2 linked regions of the Roseisolibacter agri genome follow. The protein of the gene in region 1 binds, or shares a complex with, the protein of each later gene. Links are inferred from orthologs where the notes say so. Each region holds a gene or a part of one and is shown on either strand. Other genes may lie near its edges.

Region 1 (3,953 bases):
GCGCGCCGGACGGGCGGCGCACGGCCGTGGCGGGCCGCGCGCTCTCCGCCCCCGCGCGCCCGGGCGTTTACCTTTGGCTCCGGAGCGGCGCCCCGGCGGGTGCGCTCGTGGTCGATCCGGAAGCCGAGGAGCTGCGGTTGGAACGGTTGAGCGGTGGGGCGCTGCGCGCGCGCGTGCGCGGGCAGCGGGTGGAGACGGCGCGTGACGGCGACGCGGCGGCGTCGGCGGTGTTCGCGGGTGGCGGGCGCCGCCCGATCGGCGGCGTGCTGATCGCGGCCGCGATCGCCGCGCTCGCGGCCGAGGCGCTCATCGCGCGCCGCGGCGCCGCTGGCGGTGCGGGAGCCGCGCTGCGGCCGCGCGCCGCGTAGGCGATGGCCCTCCCGACGCTCGTCGAGGCGATCGAAGCGCTTCCCGCGTTCACCCGCCTCGCCAACACGCTGCCCGGCGCGCGCGCGACCGTCACCGTCGGCGGCCTGCACGGCTCCAGCGATGCGGTGCTGCTCGCCGCGCTCGCGCGCCGCTTCCCGCAGCGCTTGTTCGTGGTGCTCGCCGCCGGCGTCCCGGAGGCCGAGCGCTGGCTCGCCGATCTCGACACGCTGCTCGACCGCCCCGCCGAGGGCGGCGCGCCCGTCGCGCTCTATCCGCACCGCGAGGCGTTCGGCGAGGCCGAGCCGCACGCCGAGGTGGCGGGCGAGCGCGTCGAGACGCTGGAGCGGCTGACGCGCGGCGGCGTGCGCATCCTGCTCACGACGCCGCGTGCGGTGCTGGAGCGCACGCGGCTGCCGCGCGCGCTGCAGCAGGCGCGCCTCGAGCTGCGGCGCGGCGACGTGTGGCGTCCCGAGGATCTCGCCGCGCACCTCGAGCGCGTGGGCTTCACGCGCGTCGCCATGGTCGACGACATCGCGCAGTTCTCGGTGCGCGGCGGCATCTTCGACATCTACGGCTTCGGCATGGCGGAGCCCGTGCGCCTCGAGTTCTGGGGCGACGAGATCTCGGAGCTGCGCCACTTCGACCTGTTCAGCCAGCGCTCCACGCGCGCGGCCGAAGTGGCAGTCGTGCTGCCGGTCGACGGCGCGCTGGCGGGCGAGGGGACGGAGTTCGAGCGCGTCACCCTCGCCGACCTCTGGACGCCGGACACGCTGCTCTTCGTCGCCGATGGGCTGGACGAGGGCGCGGAGCTCCAGCGCACGTGGGACGAGGCCGCGCACCATCTGGAGCTCGCGCGCCGACGCGGCGAGGACGTGCCGAAGCGCGAGGCGCTCTTCCTCGAGCCGTCCGAGGCGCGTGGGCTGCTGAAGGGCTTCGGCACGCTGCGCGAGATCGCGCCCGACAAGGCCGGCGGCGCGACGCCGGAGATCGGCTTCCCGCTCCGCGCGCCGGACGCGATCGACCGCGACATCCGCAAGCTGCGCCGTCTCGTGCGCGACGGGATGACGACGCTCATCCTCTGCGACAACGAGGGGCAGGCCGAGCGTCTCGACGAGCTGCTGGGCGAGAAGGAGGACGACTTCGTCGGACGGCAGCCGTCCCCCGCGGCGCTCGTGATCGGCGTGCTCGGGGGCGGCTTCGTCGTCCCCGCCGGCGCCGACGCGCTGGGACGCAACGTCCCGGGCCTGCGCGTCCTCACTGACCACGAGATCTTCCGCCGCGACCGGCGCATCCGCCGCGCGCGGCGCTACTCGGCCGGCACGGCGCTGGACGCCGTCACGGGGCTCAAGCCCGGCGACTTCGTCGTGCACCTGGAGCACGGCGTCGGCATCTACCGCGGCATCGAGACCAAGTTCGTCGGCACGAACACGATCGAGGTCGCGGTCGTCGAGTACGAGGGCGGCGACAAGCTGAACGTGCCGCTCTACCGCCTCGATCAGATCGAGCGCTATCGCGCGGCGGGTGACGGTGACGCCGACGCGCCGCCGCCGCGGCTGCACCGCCTGGGCGGCAAGCGCTGGCAGGCGCAGCGCGACAAGACGCGCGCCGCCATCCAGGAGATGACCGTCGAGCTGCTGGAGCTGTACGCGCGTCGCCGCGTCGCCGCGCGACCACCGCACAATCCCGACGGCGCGTGGCAGCGGCAGCTGGAGTCGAGCTTCCTCTTCGAGGACACGCCCGACCAGCGCAAGGCGACCGAGGACGTCAAGAAGGACATGGAGAGCGGGCGGCCGATGGACCGCCTGCTCGTCGGCGACGTGGGCTACGGCAAGACCGAGATCGCCGTGCGCGCCGCGTTCAAGGCGGTACAGAGCGGGCGGCAGGTCGCCGTGCTCGTGCCGACGACGATCCTCGCCGACCAGCACCACCGCACCTTCAGCGAGCGCTTCGCCGACTTCCCGGTGCGCGTCGAGATGCTGTCGCGCTTCCAGACCGCGAAGGAGCAGGCGGGCGTCATGAGCGAGCTCGCCGCCGGCAAGGTCGACGTCATCATCGGCACGCATCGCCTGCTCAGCCCCGACATCACGTTCAACGGGCTCGGGCTGATCATCGTCGACGAGGAGCACCGCTTCGGCGTCAAGCACAAGGAGCGGCTCAAGCAGCTGAAGCTCGAGACCGACGTGCTGACGCTGACGGCGACGCCCATCCCGCGCACGTTGCACCAGTCGCTGGCCGGGCTGCGCGACATGACGCTGATGCAGACGGCGCCGCGCGACCGCTCGCCCGTGCTGACCTTCGTCGAGCCCAAGGACGACGGGCTGGTGGAGGAAGGGATCGCGCGCGAGCTCGATCGCGGCGGGCAGGTGTTCTACGTCCACAACCGCGTCGAGACCATCGAGGCGGTCGCGGACCACCTGCGGCGCATCGTTCCGCGCGCGCGCATCGCCGTCGGCCACGGCCAGATGCGCGAGAAGGACCTCGAGGACGTGATGCACCGGTTCGTGAGCCACGACGTGGACATCCTCGTCTCGACGCTGATTGTCGAGACGGGGCTCGACGTGCCGAACGCGAACACGATGTTCGTCAACAACGCGCACCACTTCGGCCTCGCGCAGCTCTACCAGCTGCGCGGCCGCGTGGGCCGCTCGCACCGCCGCGCCTACTGCTACCTGCTGGTGCCCGACGCGGTGGACGAGGACGCGGAGCGCCGCCTCTCGGTGCTGGAGCACCACACGGAGCTCGGGGCGGGGTACCGGGTCGCGCTCAAGGACATGGAGCTGCGCGGTGCCGGCAACCTGCTCGGCCCCGAGCAGAGCGGCTTCGTGCACGCGGTCGGCTTCGACATGTACCTGCGCATGCTCGACGAGACGGTGCGGCGCCTGATCGCCGGCGACGTGGCGCCGCGGCTCGTGCCGTCGGACGTCTCGCTCGACCAGGCGGCCTACCTGCCGGACGACTACGTCGTGTCGCAGGAGGCGAAGCTAGACCTCTATCGACGCCTCGGGGCTACAACCACGGCGGCGGAGATCGACGCCCTGCGCGACGAGGTGCGCGACCGCTTCGGCGCCCTGCCGCCCCAGGCCGAGGCCTTCTTCGCCACGGCCTACCTCCGGGTGCTGGGTGGCGCCCTGGGGGTCGAGGGCGTCCTTGTGCGGGGCGACGAGGCCCGGGTAACATTCCGGGATACCGCCGTCCCGCGCATGAAGGCGCTCGGTGCGGCGTTCCACGACGTGCAGTTCCAGGCCGAGGTCAAGCGCGCCCAGCCCCTGTCGCTCAAGCTCGCGCGACTGGGTGGCGCCGAGATCCTGCCCGGTCTGGTCCGGGCGCTCCGCAGTCTGGTCCCCGCCTGACGCTCGCGGGTCGCTGGTCCTCGCCGCGAAGTCGTCGGCCCTGCGGGGCGGTGACGCCGCGGCGATGCGTGCGTCCTGCCCGGCGGCCTCCCGCCTCACGCCCCTCCACCGTACACCCCCGCTGTCCATGAAACGCCAGGGTCTCTTCGTCCTCGCCGCCGCCGCTGGCCTCGCCGCGTGCGACGGCTTCAAGGAGGCGATGACCGCGCACGTCGATACCGTCGCGAAGGCCGG
Region 2 (3,521 bases), on another replicon or contig:
GCGACCCGTTCTTCGCCGGACCCGGCAAGCTGTGGCGCGTCGCGCGCGACGGCACGCGCACCACCGTCGCGGAGAACCTCCCCGCCGCGACGGCGATCGCCATCGGCGACGACGGCGCGTTCTACGTCGCGATCAACGGGAACGTCGCCGGCCGCGGACAGGTGCTGCGCATCGTGCCCTGAGCTTCCGACGCCACCGCATGCACGAGGGGCCCGCATCGCGCGATGCGGGCCCCTCGTGCGTCACGCGCGACAGCCGCTGCGGCGTCAGCCCGCCTTGCGCTTGCGCAGCGCCGGCAGCAGCGGCCGCAGGTAGTGGCCCGTGTGGCTGGCGTCGATCTGGGCGACCGTCTCGGGCGTGCCCGCGGCGACGATCTGTCCGCCGCGCGTGCCGCCCTCGGGCCCGAGGTCGATCACCCAGTCCGCCGTCTTGATGACGTCCAGCGAGTGCTCGATCACGAGCACCGTGTTTCCGCGGTCGACCAGGCGGTGCAGGACGTCGAGCAGCAGGCGCACGTCCTCGAAGTGCAGGCCCGTAGTGGGCTCGTCGAGGATGTAGAGCGTGCGGCCCGTGTCGCGCTTCGACAGCTCGGTCGCCAGCTTCACGCGCTGCGCCTCGCCGCCCGAGAGCGTCGTCGCGCTCTGCCCCAGGTGGATGTAGCCGAGCCCCACGTCGCGCAGCGTCTCGAGCTTCTGCGCGATGCGCGGCTGGTTCTCGAAGATCCCGCACGCGTCCTCGACGGTCAGGTCGAGCACGTCGGCGATGGAGAGCCCGCGGAAGCGCACCTCCAGCGTCTCGCGGTTGAAGCGCTTCCCCTTGCAGACGTCGCACGGCACGAAGACGTCGGGGAGGAAGTGCATCTCGATCTTCACCAGGCCGTCGCCCTGGCACGCCTCGCAGCGCCCGCCCTTCACGTTGAACGAGAAGCGCCCCGGCCCGTAGCCGCGGATCTTCGCCTCGGGCATCTCGGCGAACAGCTCGCGGATGGGCGTGAACAGCCCGGTGTACGTCGCCGGGTTGGAGCGCGGCGTGCGGCCGATCGGGCTCTGGTCGATGTCGATGACCTTGTCGATGTGCTCCAGCCCGACGATCCGGTCGTGCACGCCCGGGATCGTGCGCGCGCGGTAGAAGTGCCGCGCCAGCGCGCGATGCAGGATGTCCTCGACGAGCGTGGACTTCCCGGAGCCGGACACGCCGGTCACCGACACGAAGCAGCCGAGCGGGATCTCGAAGTCGACGCCACGCAGGTTGTGCTCGCGCGCGTTCTCGACGCGGATCACGCGCTGCGCGTCGCGCGGGCGGCGCTCCGGCCGCACCGGGATCTCGCGCTTCCCGTTCAGGTACTGCGCGGTCACCGACTTCGGGTTGCGCAGCACCTCCTTCACGGTGCCGGCCGCGATCACCTCGCCGCCGTGCTTCCCCGCCCCGGGCCCGAGGTCGATCAGGTGGTCCGCCTCGCGCATCGTCTCCTCGTCGTGCTCGACGACGATGACGGTGTTGCCGAGGTCGCGCAGCTGCTTCAGCGTCGCCAGCAGGCGCCCGTTGTCGCGCTGGTGCAGCCCGATCGACGGCTCGTCGAGGATGTACAGCACGCCCACCAGCCGCGACCCGATCTGCGTCGCCAGTCGGATGCGCTGCGCCTCGCCGCCCGACAGCGACTCGGCCGAGCGGTTGAGCGTCAGGTAGTCGAGCCCCACGTCGACGAGGAACGAGAGGCGCTCGCGCACCTCCTTGAGGATCGGGCCCGCGATCTCGGGGTCGAGCCCCGGCCGCCCGTCGCCGCGCACCGGCACCGACGCGAAGAAGTCGCGCGCGGCCGAGATCGACTGCTCGACGACCTCGCCGATGTTGAAGCCGTTCACGGTGACCGCGAGCGACTCGGGCTTCAGGCGGCGCCCCGCGCACGAGGAGCACGGCGTCGCCACCATGTACTCCTCCAGCTCCATGCGGATCGCGTCGCTCGAGGTCTCCTCGTAGCGGCGCTGCACGTTGCGGAGGATGCCCTCCCACTGCACCTCGGTCGTCGTCGCGGCCTTCGCGGCCGTGCGTCCCTTCGCCGCCGTCTTGCGCGCGGGTGCGGGCGCGTCGCCCGCGCCGTGCAGCAGCGCGTGCTGCACGCGCGCGGGCAGCTTCCCCCACTCGGTGTTGAGGTTGAAGTCGAGCGCCTTCGCGAGCCCCGGCAGGATCACCTTCTTCAGGTAGCCGTCCGGCTCACCCCACGGCAGCACCACGCCCTCGAGGATGCTGATGCTCGGATCGCCGAGGACCAGCTGCGCGCTGACTTCCTTGCGCGTGCCCAGGCCGCCGCACGACGGGCAGGCGCCGAACGGGGAGTTGAACGAGAACTGCCGCGGCTCCAGCTCCGGCAGCGAGATGCCGCACACCGGGCAGCCGTAGCGCTCCGAGAACAGGTGCACGTCGGGCTGCGCGCCCTCGGCCGAATACTCGACGACCTCCACGAGCCCGTCGGCGAGCCGCAGCGCGGTCTCGAGCGAGTCGGTCAGGCGGCCGCGATCCTCGGCGCGCACCACCAGGCGGTCGACGACGACCGAGATGCTGTGGTTCTGGCGCTTGTTGAGCTTCGGCGGATCGGCGAGCTCGATCAGCTCCCCGTCGACGACGGCGCGCACGAAGCCCTGCTTGCGCGCGCCCTCGAACAGCTCGCGGAACTCGCCCTTGCGGCCCTGCACGAGCGGCGCGCGGATCTCGAGCCGCGTCCCCTCCTCCCACGTCAGCACCGTCTCGGCGATCTGGACGGGGCTCTGGCGCTGCACGGCGCGCCCGCAGTTGGGGCAGTGCGGCGTACCGGCGCGCGCGTACAGCAGGCGCAGGTAGTCGTAGATCTCGGTGACCGTGCCGACCGTCGAGCGCGGGTTGTTGCCCGTGTTCTTCTGCTCGATCGAGATCGCCGGCGAGAGCCCCTCGATGACGTCGACGTCGGGCTTCTCCATCAGCCCGAGGAACTGGCGCGCGTAGGCCGAGAGCGACTCCACGTAGCGCCGCTGCCCCTCGGCGTAGATGGTGTCGAAGGCGAGCGACGACTTCCCGGAGCCCGACAAGCCCGTGATGACGGTGAGCTTGTCGCGCGGGATGGTGACGTCGACGTTCTTGAGGTTGTGCGCGCGCGCGCCGCGCACGATCAGGGCTTCTTCTGCCATAACCTGCGTAAGCTCACCGCCCGGCGGGCTCCAGACAAGCGGCGGGATCGGGGAATCTTCGGGCGGCCGCGAGAAGTGCCCGTAGCGATGGATCGGCCCACCGGCGAGGTTGCCGACGAGCGCGTGCCCGCAGGCTTCCCGTCCCCGCCGCCGCCATGCCCGACGCCACCGTCGTGGTCCTCACGACCCTCGCCTCCGAGGAGGAGGCGGTCCCGTTCGTCCGGACCCTGCTCGACCTGCGGCTGATCGCCTGCGGGACGATCCTCCCGCCGGCGCGGTCGTTCTACCGGTGGGAGGGGAAGATGGCCGACGAGCGTGAGGTCGTCGTGCTGCTGAAGACGCGGCGCGAGCGGCTCGACGGGC

Evidence for each region. The genes of interacting proteins can lie anywhere in the genome.
Region 2: the proteins of mfd (region 1) and uvrA are in contact, whole or in part, in a crystal structure (PDB 4DFC), measured with the Escherichia coli proteins. The link is inferred for Roseisolibacter agri from one-to-one orthologs.

What each region holds. Positions count from the first base shown.
Region 1 is NZ_BRXS01000007.1:487,419-491,371, forward strand. The notes cover bases 33-3,919. They hold mfd (transcription-repair coupling factor), read left to right. Parts: upstream 33-371; coding sequence 372-3,719; downstream 3,720-3,919. Other genes in these bases: rosag_RS23145 (vWA domain-containing protein), read left to right, coding at 33-368; rosag_RS23155 (peptidylprolyl isomerase), read left to right, coding at 3,847-3,919. Also shown: more of rosag_RS23145, read left to right, coding at 1-32; more of rosag_RS23155, read left to right, coding at 3,920-3,953. UniProt on the Escherichia coli protein: Couples transcription and DNA repair by recognizing RNA polymerase (RNAP) stalled at DNA lesions. Mediates ATP-dependent release of RNAP and its truncated transcript from the DNA, and recruitment of nucleotide excision repair machinery to the damaged site.
Region 2 is NZ_BRXS01000004.1:198,746-202,266, reverse strand. What follows is about bases 67-3,521. They hold uvrA (excinuclease ABC subunit UvrA), read right to left. Parts: upstream 3,159-3,521; coding sequence 267-3,158; downstream 67-266. Other genes in these bases: cutA (divalent-cation tolerance protein CutA), read left to right, coding at 3,314-3,521; rosag_RS13020 (ScyD/ScyE family protein), read left to right, coding at 67-182. Outside these bases: more of rosag_RS13020, read left to right, coding at 1-66. UniProt on the Escherichia coli protein: The UvrABC repair system catalyzes the recognition and processing of DNA lesions. UvrA is an ATPase and a DNA-binding protein. A damage recognition complex composed of 2 UvrA and 2 UvrB subunits scans DNA for abnormalities.